DNA from 2 places in the Cytobacillus oceanisediminis genome. Region 2 is predicted to be linked to the other one. Evidence: a T-box and tRNA genes for the amino acid it is inferred to sense, from the RefSeq annotation. Region 2 holds a T-box; the other holds one or more tRNA genes.
The links. The T-box of region 2 lies ahead of leuS (leucine--tRNA ligase). A T-box ahead of a tRNA ligase gene usually reads a tRNA of that ligase, here a tRNA-Leu.

Region 1 (9,899 bases), 1.1 Mb from region 2:
TTCGTTCAGTTTTCAAAGATCAATCAAGCAACTATATTAGAATAACATCTTAGAAATAATTCGTCAACACTTTTTTTGAGTTTATTGAAGAAATTATTTGCTGTATATCTTTCTAATACTAAAATCATACTGGGATAGTAATGAAAATTATTCCAGTATATAAGGATTAAAAAAGACAAAGAGCGAGACTCTCTGTCTTCGCCCGGCAGCGTCCTACTCTCACAGGGGGACAGCCCCCAACTACCATCGGCGCTGAGAAGCTTAACTTCCGTGTTCGGTATGGGAACGGGTGTGACCTTCTCGCTATCGCCACCGGACTATTTGGTTTGAAGAAACTTCGTTCCCTCAAAACTAGATAATGCATGAAGAAGTGTTTGCCGAGTAATAACCATATAACTTGGTTAAGTCCTCGATCGATTAGTATCAGTCAGCTCCACATGTCGCCATGCTTCCACCTCTGACCTATCAACCTGATCATCTTTCAGGGATCTTACTAGCTTGACGCTATGGGAAATCTCATCTCGAGGGGGGCTTCATGCTTAGATGCTTTCAGCACTTATCCCTTCCGCACATAGCTACCCAGCGATGCCTTTGGCAAGACAACTGGTACACCAGCGGTGCGTCCATCCCGGTCCTCTCGTACTAAGGACAGCTCCTCTCAAATTTCCTGCGCCCACGACGGATAGGGACCGAACTGTCTCACGACGTTCTGAACCCAGCTCGCGTACCGCTTTAATGGGCGAACAGCCCAACCCTTGGGACCGACTACAGCCCCAGGATGCGATGAGCCGACATCGAGGTGCCAAACCTCCCCGTCGATGTGGACTCTTGGGGGAGATAAGCCTGTTATCCCCGGGGTAGCTTTTATCCGTTGAGCGATGGCCCTTCCATGCGGAACCACCGGATCACTAAGCCCGACTTTCGTCCCTGCTCGACTTGTAGGTCTCGCAGTCAAGCTCCCTTGTGCCTTTACACTCTGCGAATGATTTCCAACCATTCTGAGGGAACCTTTGGGCGCCTCCGTTACTTTTAGGAGGCGACCGCCCCAGTCAAACTGCCCACCTGACACTGTCTCCCGCCCCGATAAGGGCGCGGGTTAGAATTTCAATACAGCCAGGGTAGTATCCCACCGACGCCTCCACCGAAGCTGGCGCTCCGGCTTCTCAGGCTCCTACCTATCCTGTACAAGCTGTACCAAAATTCAATATCAGGCTACAGTAAAGCTCCACGGGTCTTTCCGTCCTGTCGCGGGTAACCTGCATCTTCACAGGTACTATAATTTCACCGAGTCTCTCGTTGAGACAGTGCCCAGATCGTTACGCCTTTCGTGCGGGTCGGAACTTACCCGACAAGGAATTTCGCTACCTTAGGACCGTTATAGTTACGGCCGCCGTTTACTGGGGCTTCGATTCAAAGCTTCGCTTGCGCTAACCTCTCCTCTTAACCTTCCAGCACCGGGCAGGCGTCAGCCCCTATACTTCGCCTTGCGGCTTCGCAGAGACCTGTGTTTTTGCTAAACAGTCGCCTGGGCCTATTCACTGCGGCTCATCAGGGCACCCTAATGAGCACCCCTTCTCCCGAAGTTACGGGGTCATTTTGCCGAGTTCCTTAACGAGAGTTCTCTCGCTCACCTTAGGATTCTCTCCTCGCCTACCTGTGTCGGTTTGCGGTACGGGCACCTTTTCCCTCGCTAGAGGCTTTTCTTGGCAGTGTGGAATCAGGAACTTCGGTACTAAATTTCCCTCGCCGTCACAGCTCAGCCTGTGTGGTAACGGGATTTGCCTCGTTACCGGCCTAACTGCTTGGACGCGCTAATCCAGCGCGCTTACCCTATCCTCCTGCGTCCCCCCATTGCTCAAACGGTAAAGAGGTGGTACAGGAATATCAACCTGTTGTCCATCGCCTACGCTTTTCAGCCTCGGCTTAGGTCCCGACTAACCCTGAGCGGACGAGCCTTCCTCAGGAAACCTTAGGCATTCGGTGGATGGGATTCTCACCCATCTTTCGCTACTCATACCGGCATTCTCACTTCTAAGCGCTCCACCAGTCCTTGCGGTCTGGCTTCAACGCCCTTAGAACGCTCTCCTACCACTGACATCGTAAGATGTCAATCCACAGCTTCGGTGATACGTTTAGCCCCGGTACATTTTCGGCGCGGAGTCACTCGACCAGTGAGCTATTACGCACTCTTTAAATGGTGGCTGCTTCTAAGCCAACATCCTGGTTGTCTAAGCAACTCCACATCCTTTTCCACTTAACGTATACTTTGGGACCTTAGCTGGTGGTCTGGGCTGTTTCCCTCTTGACTACGGATCTTATCACTCGCAGTCTGACTCCCATGGATAAGTCTTTGGCATTCGGAGTTTGTCTGAATTCGGTAACCCGATGGGGGCCCCTAGTCCAAACAGTGCTCTACCTCCAAGACTCTTACTACATGAGGCTAGCCCTAAAGCTATTTCGGAGAGAACCAGCTATCTCCAAGTTCGATTGGAATTTCTCCGCTACCCACACCTCATCCCCGCACTTTTCAACGTGCGTGGGTTCGGGCCTCCATCCAGTGTTACCTGGACTTCACCCTGGACATGGGTAGATCACCTGGTTTCGGGTCTACGACCACATACTCATTCGCCCTATTCAGACTCGCTTTCGCTGCGGCTCCGTCTCTTCAACTTAACCTCGCATGTAATCGTAACTCGCCGGTTCATTCTACAAAAGGCACGCTATCACCCATTAACGGGCTCTAACTACTTGTAGGCACACGGTTTCAGGATCTCTTTCACTCCCCTTCCGGGGTGCTTTTCACCTTTCCCTCACGGTACTGGTTCACTATCGGTCACTAGGGAGTATTTAGCCTTGGGAGATGGTCCTCCTGCTTCCGACGGGATTTCTCGTGTCCCGCCGTACTCAGGATCCACTCTGGAGGAACGAAGTTTCAACTACAGGGCTTTTACCTTCTCTGGCCGGCCTTTCCAGACCTGTTCATTTACCTCGTTCCTTTGTAACTCCGTGTAGAGTGTCTACAACCCCAGGAGGCAAGCCTCCTGGTTTGGGCTAATCCCGTTTCGCTCGCCGCTACTCAGGGAATCGCGTTTGCTTTCTCTTCCTCCGGGTACTTAGATGTTTCAGTTCCCCGGGTCTGCCTTCAATACCCTATGTATTCAGGTAAAGATCCTATCCCATTACGGATAGGGGGTTTCCCCATTCGGAAATCTCCGGATCAAAGCTTACTTACAGCTCCCCGAAGCATATCGGTGTTAGTACCGTCCTTCATCGGCTCCTAGTGCCAAGGCATTCACCGTGCGCCCTTTCTAACTTAACCGTATTTGACGGGTTCATCGAAGATGAACAGCATCAAGGTTTTTTAACTCTATTTAACATAGAGAGAATTCACTAAAATGGCGATTACTCGGTTATTGCTTCTTCATTAACATTATCTAGTTTTCAAAGAACGAATCTTTCATTGAGAGATTGAACTCTCAAAACTGAACGAACAAAACGCGTCACGTTTCATGTAAATATCCTTAGAAAGGAGGTGATCCAGCCGCACCTTCCGATACGGCTACCTTGTTACGACTTCACCCCAATCATCTGTCCCACCTTAGGCGGCTGGCTCCAAATGGTTACCCCACCGACTTCGGGTGTTACAAACTCTCGTGGTGTGACGGGCGGTGTGTACAAGGCCCGGGAACGTATTCACCGCGGCATGCTGATCCGCGATTACTAGCGATTCCGGCTTCATGCAGGCGAGTTGCAGCCTGCAATCCGAACTGAGAATGGTTTTATGGGATTCGCTTAACCTCGCGGTCTCGCTTTGTACCATCCATTGTAGCACGTGTGTAGCCCAGGTCATAAGGGGCATGATGATTTGACGTCATCCCCACCTTCCTCCGGTTTGTCACCGGCAGTCACCTTAGAGTGCCCAACTGAATGCTGGCAACTAAGATCAAGGGTTGCGCTCGTTGCGGGACTTAACCCAACATCTCACGACACGAGCTGACGACAACCATGCACCACCTGTCATCCTGTCCCCGAAGGAACGCCCTATCTCTAGGGTTGTCAGGAGATGTCAAGACCTGGTAAGGTTCTTCGCGTTGCTTCGAATTAAACCACATGCTCCACCGCTTGTGCGGGCCCCGTCAATTCCTTTGAGTTTCAGCCTTGCCGTACTCCCAGGCGGAGTGCTTAATGCGTTTGCGCACTAAAGGGCGGAAACCCTCTAACACTTAGCACTCATCGTTTACGGCGTGGACTACCAGGGTATCTAATCCTGTTTGCTCCCCACGCTTTCGCGCCTCAGCGTCAGTTACAGACCAAAGAGTCGCCTTCGCCACTGGTGTTCCTCCACATCTCTACGCATTTCACCGCTACACGTGGAATTCCACTCTTCTCTTCTGCACTCAAGTTCCCCAGTTTCCAATGACCCTCCCCGGTTGAGCCGGGGGCTTTCACATCAGACTTAAGGAACCGCCTGCGCGCGCTTTACGCCCAATAATTCCGGACAACGCTTGCCACCTACGTATTACCGCGGCTGCTGGCACGTAGTTAGCCGTGGCTTTCTGGTTAGGTACCGTCAAGGTACCGGCAGTTACTCCGGTACTTGTTCTTCCCTAACAACAGAGTTTTACGATCCGAAAACCTTCATCACTCACGCGGCGTTGCTCCGTCAGACTTTCGTCCATTGCGGAAGATTCCCTACTCCTGCCTCCCGTAGGAGTCTGGGCCGTGTCTCAGTCCCAGTGTGGCCGATCACCCTCTCAGGTCGGCTACGCATCGTCGCCTTGGTGAGCCGTTACCTCACCAACTAGCTAATGCGCGGGCCCATCTGTAAGTGATAGCCGAAACCATCTTTCAGCTTTCCCTCATGTGAGGAAAGAATTATCCGGTATTAGCCCCGGTTTCCCGGAGTTATCCCAGTCTTACAGGCAGGTTGCCCACGTGTTACTCACCCGTCCATGCTGACTTCAGGGAGCAAGCTCCCATCTGTCCGCTCGACTTGCATGTATTAGGCACGCCGCCAGCGTTCGTCCTGAGCCAGGATCAAACTCTCCATATAAGAGTTGATTAAGCTCATAAATTGTCTTTTCAAGAAAGACTAAAGAATTAACGTTGACGTTTCTGTTCGTTCAGTTTTCAAAGATCAATCAGTAAGTTTGGAGCGGGTGAAGGGAATCGAACCCTCATCATCAGCTTGGAAGGCTGAGGTTTTACCACTAAACTACACCCGCATATAAAATTATTGTTTCCCGAATGGTCGGGAAGACAGGATTCGAACCTGCGACCCCTTGGTCCCAAACCAAGTGCTCTACCAAGCTGAGCTACTCCCCGTAATATGGCGCGCCCGAGAGGAGTCGAACCCCTAACCTTTTGATCCGTAGTCAAACGCTCTATCCAATTGAGCTACGGGCGCATCTTTTAAAGCAACTCTTATATTATATCAACCTAAAATTCAAATGTCAACAACTTTTTTGGTGCGGCCGAGAGGACTTGAACCTCCACGGGGTTGCCCCCACTAGGCCCTCAACCTAGCGCGTCTGCCATTCCGCCACGACCGCTTAATGAAGCGACAAGTAACATCATACCAAAACGTAGCACTTATCTCAATGGTAATTAATGGTGCGGGTGAAGGGAGTCGAACCCCCACGCCTTGCGGCGCCAGATCCTAAGTCTGGTGCGTCTGCCAATTCCGCCACACCCGCAATATGAAATTAAAATGGTGAGCCATGAAGGACTCGAACCTTCGACCCTCTGATTAAAAGTCAGATGCTCTACCGACTGAGCTAATGGCTCATAATTTTATGAGACTTCCTAAAGCCTGCTATGTGCAGTCAGATGTTCCAAAGCTAAACGCTTTGTCACAGATTGCTATTCAGATGAAGAAATTCACTGATACTGCAATCTGCTCTACCGACTGAGCTATTGGCTCATCAAAAATGGCTGGGCTAGCAGGATTCGAACCTGCGAGTGACGGAGTCAAAGTCCGGTGCCTTACCGCTTGGCTATAGCCCAATAACAAATGGCGGTCCCGACGGGAATCGAACCCGCGATCTCCTGCGTGACAGGCAGGCATGTTAACCGCTACACCACGGGACCATCCACATAAAAACCGTCGGAAACAAAAAAGTGACCCGTACGGGATTCGAACCCGTGTTACCGCCGTGAAAGGGCGGTGTCTTAACCGCTTGACCAACGGGCCATTGTGAGAATTTTCTGGCGGAGAAGGAGGGATTTGAACCCTCGCGCCGCTTACGCGACCTACACCCTTAGCAGGGGCGCCTCTTCAGCCACTTGAGTACTTCCCCAAATATGGCTCCGCAGGCAGGATTCGAACCTGCGACCGTTCGGTTAACAGCCGAATGCTCTACCACTGAGCTACTGCGGAATAATAATGAACTTTATCGATAAAACAGTTAACATCTTATCGACTCTTCATATTATAAGGACGAAGGCTATAAAAGTCAAGCTTGTTTTTAGAAGAATTTATTAGCCGTTTATCCTGTTTTGTCCTGCGACAATTATTAAATATAAAGTGTACTTAATCTAATGTCAATTCTTTTTTAATACTAATTTCCCCTTGCATTTACCGCAAACATATTTCTTCGTATCAACCATTCTTTTTCTTTGATAAGTTTGACCGCATTCCTTACACATATAAACAAGAATCTTAGCAGATCTATTTGTTTTTGGACGATCAGGCAATGCCGAACAAAATCGAGGTGCTCCCACTTTTTTCATTAGCATTCTGAAATCCTGATCACGATGCTTATATCCTTTTCCTTCTAAATGCAAATGGTAATGACATAGCTCGTGCTTAATAATTCCCTCTAATTCTCCGGCCCCAAGCTGCTCATAATACTTTTTGTTTATTTCAACATGATGTGAATTCAGCATATATCTTCCGCCAGTCGACCTGAGGCGTGAATTAAAATAAACCTGATGGCGAAAGGGCTTGCCGAAGCTTTCTAAGGATATCTTTTCAACAAGTGTCTGAAGCTCCTGGTCATTCATAACAATGTTTTTCCTCTCTTATCGTAAACATGACAACCTATTATAGCATACATTATATATACCTATTATAGCTCTGAACTCGCTTTGCTGCCCGAGGGAGCGATCATCAGATTCCAATACACGGGAGGTAAATCATATGCCTGTATGGTTTCAAAATCAAATCCAGCGTGCTTTTTATGAAAAGGACCGCTATCAGATCAAACTGCTGAATCAGTGCTGGTTTTTCTATAGAAAGAAACACTGCTCATAAAATATGGCGAGCCTGAGATAAACCAGCTAAAATCAGCTACAGCCCTTTGAAAACCTCACAAGCATAGGCCAAATCACGCTAGAAATATTGATTTCCGGCGTGATTTGGCTTATGACTCGAAGAACAAGCTATTTAAGCCAGCAAAACAAAGGAATGTTAATTAGTTTGGTCAAGCATAGTTAAGGCGACTCTTCCCTTGTGCTTATCAACAGAGTCAACCCAGACTGTTACTACATCCCCAACGGACACGACATCCAGCGGATGTTTGACAAATTGGCGGCTAAGTTTAGATATATGAACAAGGCCATCCTGTTTGACTCCGATATCAACGAATGCACCAAAGTCGACAACATTTCTCACTGTCCCTTGAAGCTCCATCCCTTCCTGCAGATCTTCAAGTTTCAGGACTTCTTTCTTTAGGAGCGGCTTTGGCAGCTCATCACGCGGATCCCTTTCAGGTCTCATTAAGGCATCAATAATATCTCTCAATGTAAGTTCACCAATTTCAAGCTCCCGGGCAGTCTGGCTGATATTTATGCCTTTTAGCGCTTCCCTTAATGATTGTGTTCCAAGGTCACTGGATTTAAATCCGAGATTAGCAAGCAATTTATTTACTACTGCATACGTTTCAGGGTGTATACCAGTCCGGTCCAGAGATTCTTTCCCATCGATAATCCGCAAGAAGCCTATTGCCTGTTCATAGGTTTTGGCCCCAAGGCGCGGAATCTTTTTCAACTGCTTGCGGTCTGTAAATTTCCCTTCTTCTTCCCGTTTCTTGATTATATTCACAGCAACTGTTTTTGAAAGGCCAGCTACATGCTGCAGCAACGAAGATGAGGCTGTATTTACATTGACACCCACTTGGTTTACCGCTGTCTCTACAACAAAAGAGAGTGATTCTGACAGCTTTTTCTGGGATACGTCATGCTGATATTGACCAACCCCCACGGACTTGGGATCAATCTTAACCAATTCTGCAAGAGGATCCTGGAGGCGGCGGGCAATGGATACAGCACTTCTTTCTTCTACCTGAAAATCAGGAAACTCTTCTCTGGCAAGGTCTGAGGCAGAATATACGCTCGCCCCTGCTTCATTGACAATTAGGTAGAATATCTCCTCTTTCATGTCCTTTAAAATGTCAGCGATGAACTGCTCGGTTTCCCTTGAGGCGGTTCCATTGCCGATGGCAACCATTTCTACTTTGCAGGTGTTTAGAATATGAACTACTTTCTCTCGTGCTTGTTTCGTTTTGGAAACAGGAGGATGCGGATATATGACACCGATATCAAGTACTTTTCCAGTTTCATCTACAACAGCCAGCTTGCAGCCAGTTCTGTAGGCAGGGTCTACACCAAGTACTACCTTGCCTTTTAATGGGGGCTGAAGCAGCAGTTTTCTGAGATTTTCAGAAAAAATCATGATCGCCTGTTCTTCTGCTTTTTCAGTTAGTTCATTGCGGATTTCACGTTCAATCGAAGGCATAATCAGACGCTTGTATCCATCCTCAATAGCTTCCTTTACAATTGCCCCTGCAGGGGAGCGTTCATCCTTCACCCACTTTTTATACAAGTACTTTAAGATAAATTCGGTATTTGGCTTAATGTTAATCCTTAAAACTTCTTCTTTTTCACCACGGTTTAATGCAAGTGTGCGGTGTGGAACAATCTTACTCACTGGTTCCTCATACTCGTAGTACATTTCATAAACGCCTTTTTCGTCATTCTCTTTATTCTTCACAGAAGACTCAATGGTTCCCTTTTTGGCTGTTTCCATACGGATCCATTTTCTGCTTTCTGCTTCATCTGATACCCATTCAGCGATAATATCTTTTGCTCCAGCGATTGCCTCTTCCGTTGTGGTTACTTCCTTTTCATCAGATAAGAATTCTTTGGCCTTTGCAGCAGGGGTTTCATTAAGGGGAAAGGTGAGAAGCCATTCAGCAAACGGTTCAAGCCCTTTTTCCTTTGCTGCAGTTGCTTTTGTGCGGCGCTTTTGCTTATATGGCCGGTATAAGTCTTCTACCTCCTGCAGCTTTACCGCTTTTTCAATTTTGGATTTTAGCTCTTCTGTCAACTTGCCCTGTTCTTCAATTAAGCGGACTACCTCTTCTTTACGCTGATTGAGATTTTGTATGTATTGCCAGCGCTCCATGATATCCCGGATTTGAACTTCATCCAGTGCGCCTGTTTGTTCCTTTCTGTATCGGGCAATAAACGGGACTGTGTTCCCTTCTTCCAATAAGCTGATTGTGTTTTTTACTTGTTTAATGGCTATTGATAATTCTCCAGCGATTAGGTTTAGTACTTGATTTTGTCTATCCAAAGTTTTTTCCAAGATCATTCCTCCATCATAGAGTCTCACTTTTCATTTTATCAAAAAGAAAAACAAAAAGCTTACCCTGTTCTAGAGTAAGCTTCCAAGTATGAAAGTAGCATCATCTGAGGTAGATGGATACTGCTTTTTTATATCTTCCGAGATAAGATCAATAGGGAGAAATGCTTTCAGCAAAGATTTAACCCCTTGAATATTTAAGCCATCTGAGTATATCAAAAACTTTGATTCCGCTTCATACGTAAACCGCTGGGTATGAAACACCTGCGGCCTTCCTGACAGATATCCAGTTACAGGCAGGGGATAAGTGAGT
Region 2 (9,899 bases):
TGGATATGATTTTTACCCATTTTGGCATTAGCGGCCCGGCCGTTTTGCGCTGCAGCCAATATGCTGTGAAAGCGATGAAAAAGTGGAATTTAAAAGAAGTGGTCATGAATTTGGACGCTATCCCGGATACAAAGGAAGAGCCTCTTTTTCAGGAAGTGTCCAAAAAGATTAAAGAAGATCCAAAGAAAAGTATTAAAAATCTCTTAAAAGGGATGCTTCCCGAAAGATATCTTTTGTTTCTTCTTGAGCAGAACGGAATTGATCCGTCCTCACAGGGAGCTGCGATTTCAAACGAAAAGATCAGAAGTTTTGTTAAAGCCTGCAAATCTTTTCAATTTAAAGTAAATGGGACGCTGCCTCTCGATAAAGCCTTTGTTACCGGCGGAGGGGTCTCCGTCAAAGAAATTGAACCGCAAACAATGGCTTCAAAATTGATGGAAGGACTTTTCTTCTGCGGAGAAATCCTGGACATCCACGGCTACACAGGCGGGTATAATATCACATCCGCACTTGTAACAGGCAGGTTAGCCGGATTAAACGCAGCAGTTTCAGCTAGAATCGTATAATAAAGATAGAGCCTGATGCTCCTCAGACATCAGGCTCTATATATAACCATGGCAGAGAAACAATAAATTTGTTCGTCTTCATCCTCTTGCACTGCGGCAACATTATATTTTATATCCAGCAGCTTTTTTTCCTCAAGCTTCTCCAGAAAATGATTCATATCCTTTTCCAGGTCTTTTTCATGTTCATGATCAAATAACTTTACCTTAATCACAGGAAACTTCCTTTCATAGTTTTTTATCAGCCTGGCCAATTTTCTGAATTTTTAAAACCGAAACATAAAAAAAAAAAAAACGAAGCCTGCTGCGGCTCCGCTCTTCTTTATTTTGTTTCCCCCTGCCAGTTCAGCATGCCCCCGGTCATATTGCGGACTTTATATCCCTGGTCCTGCAAATAGTGGCATACGTTTCCGCTGCGATTGCCAGAACGGCAAATAATAATGTACTCCGTATCTTTATCAAATTTATCAAGATTCTCAGGTATCGTGCCCATACGGATATGTCTCGTCCCTGGAATCATACCGGATGCAACCTCTTCATCTTCCCTTACATCAACAAGCTCAAGCTTCTCCCCTGCTTCAAGCTTTTTTTGCAATTCTTCTGTTGTAATCTCTTCAATACGGTCCAATCCTAACACCCTTTCTGGAAAGCTTTTTAAATAGCACTTAACATTTAATATTGCTGCCACTCCTATAATACCCTATATGGCACGAAAAATATAAATGAGAAGTTTCTATAACACAAATACAAAAACCACCCCTGATCAAATAGAGGTGGTTTCATCTGATATAACTTAATTTGCAACGATATTTACAAGTTTACCTGGCACCGCGATGACTTTACGGACGGTTTTTCCGTCAATTTGTTCTTTTACTTTGTCATCGCCCATTGCGATTTGCTCCAATAGGTCTTTTTTGGCATCAGCAGGAACCATAAGCTTTGCTTTAACTTTGCCGTTGATCTGGATAACGATTTCGACTTCATCATCTGTCATTTTGGCTTCATCATATGCAGGCCAAGCTTCATAAGCAATGGATTCACCATGGCCTAATTTTGACCAAAGCTCTTCGGACATGTGAGGAGCAATTGGTGAAAGCATTTTTACAAAGCCTTCTGCAAAGATCTTTGGAAGCACATCTGCTTTATATGCTTCATTGATGAATACCATCATTTGAGAAATAGCTGTGTTGAAACGCAGCCCTTCGTAGTCTTCAGTTACTTTTTTCACCGTTTGGTGGTAAACCTTTTCAAGGCTGCTGCCTTCTTCAATGTCCTGAATTCTCGGGCTTAATTCACCAGTCTCTTCCACAAACAAACGCCAGATGCGGTCAAGGAATCTTCTTGAACCATCCAATCCATTTGTAGACCATGCGATGGAAGCTTCAAGCGGACCCATGAACATTTCGTATAGACGAAGAGTATCTGCACCGTGGCTTGCTACAATTTCATCCGGATTAACGACATTGCCTTTTGATTTACTCATTTTCTCATTATTTTCCCCAAGAATCATACCTTGGTTAAATAGCTTTTGGAACGGTTCCTTCGTATGGACAACTCCCACATCGTAAAGGACCTTGTGCCAGAAGCGGGCATATAGAAGGTGAAGAACCGCATGTTCGGCTCCTCCGATATAAATATCAACCGGAAGCCATTCTTTTAATTTCTCAGGATCTGCAAGAGCTTCACTGTTTTTCGGATCAATATAGCGAAGATAGTACCAGCAGCTGCCTGCCCATTGCGGCATTGTGTTCGTTTCCCTGCGGCCTTTTTTGCCTGTTTCAGGATCCACGACATTAACCCACTCATCGATGTTTGCTAATGGTGACTCTCCAGTGCCGGATGGTTTGATTTCCGTTGTTTTCGGAAGCACTAATGGCAGCTGATCTTCCGGAACGGCAGTCATTGTGCCATCTTCCCAGTGGATCACTGGAATCGGCTCGCCCCAATATCGCTGGCGGCTGAATAGCCAGTCACGAAGACGATAAGTAACCTTCTTAGTGCCAATGCCTTTCTCTTCAAGCCATGCGATCATTTTCTCAATCGCATCCTCTTTGTTTAATCCATCAAGGAAGCCTGAGTTCACATGCTCGCCATCGCCAATGTATGCTTCTTTTTCAACATCTCCGCCGGCAACAACTTCTATAATAGGAAGATCAAATTGCTTGGCGAACTCATAGTCGCGCTCGTCATGAGCTGGAACCGCCATGATGGCCCCAGTTCCATAGCTGACTAAAACATAATCTGCAATCCAGATTGGCATTTTTTCGCCAGTGACCGGGTTAATCGCATACGCACCAGTGAAGACACCTGTTTTCTCTTTAGCAAGATCTGTCCGCTCTAGGTCGCTCTTGCTCTTTACTTTGTCAATGTAAGCCTGAACTGCCTCGCGCTGCCCTTCTGCTGTGATTTTATCAACAAGCGCGTGTTCTGGAGCAAGAACAGCATATGTTGCACCATATAATGTGTCAGGTCGTGTTGTGAAAACAGTGAACGTGCCATCATGGCCTTCAATATTGAATGTTACTTCTGCTCCTTCAGAACGGCCGATCCAGTTTCGCTGCATATCCTTAAGGCTCTCTGGCCAATCCAATAAATCAAGATCTTCAAGCAGGCGATCCGCATAAGCTGTAATTTTAAGCATCCACTGTCTCATTGGACGGCGTTCTACCGGATGGCCTCCGCGTTCACTTTTTCCGTCAATGACCTCTTCATTTGCAAGCACTGTTCCAAGTGCGGGACACCAGTTAACAGCTACTTCATCGATATATGCAAGTCCTTTTTCATAAAGCTTTAAGAATATCCACTGAGTCCATTTATAGTATTCAGGGTCTGTTGTGTTTACTTCACGATCCCAGTCATATGAAAAGCCTAACGCCTTAATCTGGCGGCGGAAGGTGTTGATATTCTGTTCTGTGAATTCTGCAGGATCGTTTCCTGTATCAAGGGCATATTGCTCGGCAGGCAACCCAAATGCATCCCAGCCCATTGGGTGAAGGACATTATAGCCCTGCATGCGCTTCATGCGGGAAAGGATGTCTGTTGCCGTATATCCTTCCGGGTGCCCGACATGAAGTCCTGCGCCTGAAGGGTAAGGGAACATATCAAGCGCATAAAATTTGCGTTTGCCTTTATCTTCAGTTGTTTTGAAAGTTTTATTTTCTTCCCAGTAGCCTTGCCACTTTTTTTCAATCTCCTGATGATTGAAACTCATTTTTGTTTCCTCCTAATATCAGAAAGCGCAGGGCGCCCGCTCATCGGCGACAAGCATAAGACGAGCCGGCGGAAAGGTTGTTCTTTAACCTTTTTGACGGATTGGCTTAGCCGAGAGCCGATGGCGCACGGAGCTAGACTACTTTCTGACTTCAAAAATTTGTACTTCATTTTTTTAATACAATAAAAAAACCTCTCATCCCAAAAAAGGGACGAGAGGATTATGTATAAATCTCCCGCGGTACCACCCACATTAGTGAACATGTCACTCGCTTCATTCATCCTTAACGCGGAAAACGGCAAGCATTACTGGTACTTCACACTTGCTGCTCAAAGGCGAGTTCATGATGTGCCCGGCTGACTTGCACCTTCCGTCAACTCTCTAAAACGGGCTGCTGCACCACTACTGCTCCTTATCTAAGCATTTTAGTATAAGAATATGACTATTGTAATAAATTTCCCGCCAGGATGCAAGTAGGCTTATCCTGACAGGAATTTAATATCTAGAATATGCAATGCTTTTCGAAAATGTGCCTGTATTTACTGAACAGTATATCCTCCATCAATAACTGCCGCCTGGCCTGTAATTCCTTTAGCTCCTTCACCAGCCAAAAAAATCGCATAATCTGCAATCTCTTCCACCGTCAGCAGCCTCTTCTGCGGCACTAAAGGATAAATGACTTCTTCCAGCGCTTTTTCAATAGGTACATTTCTTGTTTTAGCAAGGTCATTCAGCTGATTTCTTACGAGTGGTGTATCTACATAGCCCGGGCAAATGGCATTAACCGTAATGCCATCTTCAGCAGCCTCCAATGCTGCGACTTTAGTAAGGCCTATAACGCCATGCTTAGCACTGTTATAAGCTGCTTTACCTGCGAATCCAACAAGACCGTTAATGGATGCCATGTTCAGGATACGGCCGGATTTTTGTTGTTTCATAACGGGCATGACATGTTTAATGGCCATGAATGGTGCAGTCAGCATCACCTTGATCAGAAACTCGAATTTCTCAGTAGGAAAGTCTTCAATAAAGGAAACATGCTGCAGCCCTGCATTGTTAATGAGCACATCCAAAGCACCGAATTGGCTGACGGTTTCATTGATGGCCGCTTGTATATCAGACTCTGAGGTCACATCACATTTTAGCCCAAGCGCTTCAAAACCTTCATCCTGCAAATTTTCTGCAGCTTTTTTCACGGCATCTTCCTGAATATCTGTCAGAACAATTTTCGAGCCGTGTTCAGCAAATCTCTTGCCAATTTCATAGCCAATTCCCTGAGCTGCACCGGTTATAAAAACTACTTTATTTTGTACCATGAATAAGCTCCTTTCAAAAACAAAGCCGGGGCTCTATTTTATGAGCCCCTGCCGAAATTAGATTCCTAGTCCGAGTGAGAACAAGATAATAGCAATTGCAACTCCAATTAGCGGAACAATTACTGTAACAGCAGCCACAGCGCCATATGCAGCCTGGTGGGTTTCACCGCAGATAGCCCGTACCGTGGTAACGACATAGCCATTATGCGGCAAAGAGTCAAGGGCACCAGATGATATGGCAACTGTTCTGTGAAGGGCTTCCGCATTGACGCCCATGTCCATATAATGCGGGGCCAGAATCGGCAATGCGATCGCCTGACCGCCAGAAGCTGAACCGGTCATGCCGGCAATAACACTTACTGCAATGGCACCGCCAATCAGCGGGCTTCCAGGAATACTTGTCATCCAATCTACTGCTGTGGCAAATGCCGGCACTGCCTTTGCAACACCGCCAAACCCTACAACAGCAGCCGTATTCCCTATCGCAATCAATGCACCTAATGTTCCATCAGACACAGCATTCCAGAAATTTGTGAAATACTTTCTGTTCAATAGATATGTGGCAATAACTCCGCCCAGTAATGCAAGAATAAGTGCAGATTGTGCAAGAGAGTCATGGAATACGAATGAGATAATTAAAACGACAGCCAATGGAAGAACCCCCATAATAGGGTGCGGTAATTCTTTATTTTCAGTCACAGGATCCTGCTTGCGGGATTCAAAGGTTTCTCCTTTGTTTACAGCCTTTGTGATCATGCGCTTCAGCCACCAGTAGCCAAAAATCATCATGAACACAGCGACAATTAAGCTGACTTCCCAGCCTGCATATGGAGTCGTTCCAAGAAATTCAATCGGAATCCAGTTTTGAATTTCAGGTGAACCCGCAGAAGTCATCGTAAAAGTTACAGATCCAAAGGCAAGTGCTGCAGGGATGAACCTTCTTGGCAGATTTGCCTGTTTAAATAAACTTAATGCCATTGGATATACAGAGAAAGCAACAACGAATAGACTGACACCGCCATAAGTTAAAATGGCACAGGAAGCGACAATGGCAAGAACGGCATATTTCATTCCTAACTTATCCACTACCATTTTGGATACACTGTCGGCCGCACCGCTGTCTTCCATTACCTTCCCAAAAATTGCACCCAATAGAAACATTAGGTACCATGATGTAACAAACCCTGAAAAGCCGGACATATAGTTCCCGACCAAATTTGCCTCTCCTTCACCTGCCAGCTGCGGAAACAATGGCATGCCGCTAAAAAGAGCTACAAACAAGGCAGATAACGGCCCGACAACCAGCAGGTTCATTCCCCGCATAGTCAGGTAAATCAGCAGGGCGAGCCCGCCTATTAATCCAATCATACTTAGCATTTCATTTCCCCCTTTGTTTTAAAAATAAGAAAAAAACTTGTAATCCCCCTTCTTTGAAAACGTTTGCAAAAATAACAGAAAAATAACTTGCTGAGAAATTATAATGCAAGAGGCGTGCCAACATGAAATGCTTGTATGTAAAGGGAATGGTGAACAATAAATGAATCATTTTTCCAGAATTCTGGAATGCATAGGGAACAAGTCCACTGATACAATAGACTAGTTTTCTGATAATTCCGTCTAAGAGTAGGACTGAGTGTACATAAAATTACAAGAATGAAAACAGTCCAGAATCCTGGAACGTATTCCGGATTTCTGGACTGTTTATATTTATTCAATTCCATATTTCTTTAGTTTTTCATACATAGAAGATTTACTGATTCCTAGAGCCTTTGCAGCTTCTATTCGGTCATGGTTATATTTACTCAAGCTTTGTGTCAGTATACGCTTTTCTGTTTCTTCCAGAATATCCTTCAATTTCTTTTTTCCAACGGGATAAACTGCAGATTCTTTCATATAATCCGGCAATGATTCTGTAGTGATACTTTCATTGCTTGTTAAATGAATGGATGCCTCTATTACATTTTCAAGCTCTCTAATATTGCCGGGCCAGCTATATTGATGAAACTTTTCTATTACCTCATCTTCAATTGCACTTATTCTCTTTCCCGATTTTTTCGTTATTTTTTTGATAAAGCTATCGATTAAGAGTGATAAATCTTCCATCCTGTCGCGCAGAGAAGGAACCATAAACGGCACCACATTAATCCGATAGAATAAGTCCTCCCTAAAGCGCTTTTCTTCCATCATTTTTTCGAGCGGTCTGTTAGTTGCAGCGATAATCCGGACATCTACTTTAACCGGAAAAGTCGAACCCACGCTTTCAATCTCGCCTTCCTGCAGGGCACGCAATAGCTTCACCTGCATATTAAGCGCCATATCCCCGATCTCATCCAAAAATAAGGTCCCTCCATCAGCAAGCTGAAATTTCCCCTTTTTGCCTCCCTTTTTCGCACCTGTAAAAGCTCCTTCTTCATAGCCAAACAGTTCAGACTCCAGCAGATGTTCAGGTATGGCTCCGCAGTTAATTTTTACAAACGGCTGATGGCTCCTGTTGCTGAGCTGATGAATACTATGGGCAAATAGTTCTTTTCCAGTCCCGCTTTCCCCGCGGATTAAAACGGAAATATCACTTGCTGCCACCATTTTCACCTTTTCTTTAAGGCTATGAATCTGGCTCGAGTTTCCCAGTATATCATCAAGGCTGTATTTTACACTGGGATCAATTTCCTGGATATAGCTCTGGATTTTTGTCAGCATGCTCTTTACATGGCTGTTCATCTGCATCCATTCTTTTGTATCCCTAAAAAAGACTGTCCCGAAAGCGCCAATTACTTCGCCATCAGAAAAAATGGGAATGCGGTTTGCTATCATATAGTTGCCTCTTATATATTGCAGATCTGCAATTTCTTCCTTGCCTGATTCAGCCACAATATGCATACGTGAATTTTCAATAACCTCGGACACATGCTTCCCCAGAACCTGTTCCCTCTCCACTTCCAGAAAATCACAATAATTTTTATTGATGTAAATGATCGTTCCTTCTTTATTCACAACTACCAGCCATCCAAAGGCGTTCTCAACAATGGTTTCAACAATTTTCACAGGCAAATCGAATAATGCACTTTTCATTTGAATCCCCTCATTTAGGACTATCTACTATTATGATCACTATTTTATCATATTTTTCTGAAAACAAATTCACTTCAATGGGTATTCTTATTGCTTTTACTGCCCATAACATTAGTAATCGGCAGACATAGGAGGTGTTTCAGCTGAAAGGCATCTATTTAATTAATCCGCACTGGCAATCTGGTAACAAATCAAAGCAGGAATGTGCTCAAGCGCAAAAACAGGCGCTGGAAACCTATATTGAGGAGCATAATATTTTTACAGTGAAACTAAATCAATGGCAGCTGAATGACTATTACACCATTCCGCATGCCCTTTTGTATGATTTGAAACAAAAAAAGGCAGATCTGGATGTCCTGCTTCTTTATTCAGAAGAGGTTCTCGAAGACTTTATCAATTCTTATCCAGCGAGATGGCTGATTTTGAAAAGCTTCTTCACTGAAGTTGTATTTGCTGCTGAGCAAAAAGAAAATTACTTCGAAGGCGCCGGTTAAGAACTAAAATTTAAAAACCTGCAGCTCAAAACTGCAGGTTTCTTTCTTATGATACATGCGCCAATTCTTTAGGCTCCTTCAATTTCCGGTCATAAACAAGAGTTGTCAGAATGGCAAAAACAAATAGAACCATTAATACCGCAAACAGCATGGAAATTCCGTAAAGGTCAACCAGAATTCCCCCCAATAATGGCCCGATCATCCTTCCGCCTGTAGCAGTGCTGTTTACGATTCCCTGGTAAAAACCTTCCCGCCCTTTAGGAGCAAGCTGGTTGGCAATGGTCGGAACTGCTGGCCATATAAGCATTTCACCAATCGTCAGAATAACCATGGCAGTAATAAAAGCTGAGAACTGTTCTGCACTGGCTGCAGCAGCAAACGATCCTATAAATATGACCATGCCGGCAATCATCTGAACCTTTAGCGTTTTGAACCATTTTACCAGAGCACTGATAAAAGGCTGACCCAATACAATCAATGCTCCGTTAATTGTCCACAGCAGGCTGTATTGCTTTAAAGAAATATTCAATTCCTGTGTGTAAGCAGCGATAGTCGATTGCCATTGCACATATCCGACCCAGCACAATAAATAGCCCGCGCATAATATAAGCAGCGCGTAAAGCTTGGTATGATTTTTAACCTTGCGATTTTCCTGAAGGATGGAGGTCTGCTGACCCGTAACAGTATTTATTCCCCTGTATCCAAAAACAGCGATCAGTAAAAAAACGATATACATGACAGTATTGGCAAGGAAAATTAACTGAAAAGAGTATGATGCCACAAGACCGCCGAGAGCAGCACCAATGGCCACACCGGCATTCTGAGCTACATAGATGGCATTGAAAGCTTTGCGGCCGCCTTCTTTCCAGACAGATCCCGCCATCGCAAACATAGAAGGAAAAACAATTCCAGATCCAAATCCGACAAAGGTCAGGAACACCACGTATGCAGGCCATCCATGCCAAAAGGTCAAACCGAGGAGTGCCATTACCGTGATGACAATTCCAAGAAGAATCGAACGATAGCCGCCTATTTTATCATATAGGCTTCCCCCTATTAAATTTCCTGCTACGCTGGCAGCTGCGTTCACCATCAGAACCAGGCCGGCTACCGATAAGGATTTGCCTAAGTGGTCATGGATGTAGATCGTATTAAGTGGCCACAAAAAAGAAGATCCCGTTACATTCACTGCCATCCCAATAATTAAAAGCCATAAGCTCCGCGGCATAAGAATACGCCCCTTTTT

Region 1: it encodes a tRNA-Leu, which carries the amino acid that the T-box ahead of leuS (leucine--tRNA ligase) is inferred to sense. The anticodon was not compared.

What each region holds. Positions count from the first base shown of each region.
Region 1 covers NZ_CP065511.1:506,773-516,671, reverse strand. The annotation lists rRNA gene rrf (5S ribosomal RNA) at 201-317, opposite strand; rRNA gene IRB79_RS02730 (23S ribosomal RNA) at 398-3,319, opposite strand; rRNA gene IRB79_RS02725 (16S ribosomal RNA) at 3,526-5,053, opposite strand; tRNA gene IRB79_RS02720 (tRNA-Gly) at 5,152-5,225, opposite strand; tRNA gene IRB79_RS02715 (tRNA-Pro) at 5,249-5,325, opposite strand; tRNA gene IRB79_RS02710 (tRNA-Arg) at 5,331-5,407, opposite strand; tRNA gene IRB79_RS02705 (tRNA-Leu) at 5,467-5,552, opposite strand; tRNA gene IRB79_RS02700 (tRNA-Leu) at 5,612-5,696, opposite strand; tRNA gene IRB79_RS02695 (tRNA-Lys) at 5,712-5,787, opposite strand; tRNA gene IRB79_RS02690 (tRNA-Gln) at 5,932-6,006, opposite strand; tRNA gene IRB79_RS02685 (tRNA-Asp) at 6,015-6,090, opposite strand; tRNA gene IRB79_RS02680 (tRNA-Glu) at 6,122-6,193, opposite strand; tRNA gene IRB79_RS02675 (tRNA-Ser) at 6,209-6,299, opposite strand; tRNA gene IRB79_RS02670 (tRNA-Asn) at 6,305-6,379, opposite strand; gene IRB79_RS02665 (SprT family protein) at 6,544-7,005, opposite strand; gene cmpA (cortex morphogenetic protein CmpA) at 7,142-7,255, shown strand; gene IRB79_RS02655 (Tex family protein) at 7,412-9,595, opposite strand; gene IRB79_RS02650 (PP2C family serine/threonine-protein phosphatase) at 9,659-9,899, opposite strand, start outside.
Region 2 covers NZ_CP065511.1:4,710,189-4,720,087, forward strand. The annotation lists gene IRB79_RS23580 (BaiN/RdsA family NAD(P)/FAD-dependent oxidoreductase) at 1-566, shown strand, start outside; gene IRB79_RS23585 (sporulation protein Cse60) at 596-778, opposite strand; gene IRB79_RS23590 (rhodanese-like domain-containing protein) at 886-1,191, opposite strand; gene leuS (leucine--tRNA ligase) at 1,357-3,774, opposite strand; T-box leader at 3,979-4,202, opposite strand; gene IRB79_RS23600 (3-hydroxybutyrate dehydrogenase) at 4,314-5,090, opposite strand; gene IRB79_RS23605 (GntP family permease) at 5,148-6,467, opposite strand; gene IRB79_RS23610 (sigma-54 interaction domain-containing protein) at 6,798-8,159, opposite strand; gene IRB79_RS23615 (hypothetical protein) at 8,294-8,653, shown strand; gene IRB79_RS23620 (MDR family MFS transporter) at 8,700-9,881, opposite strand.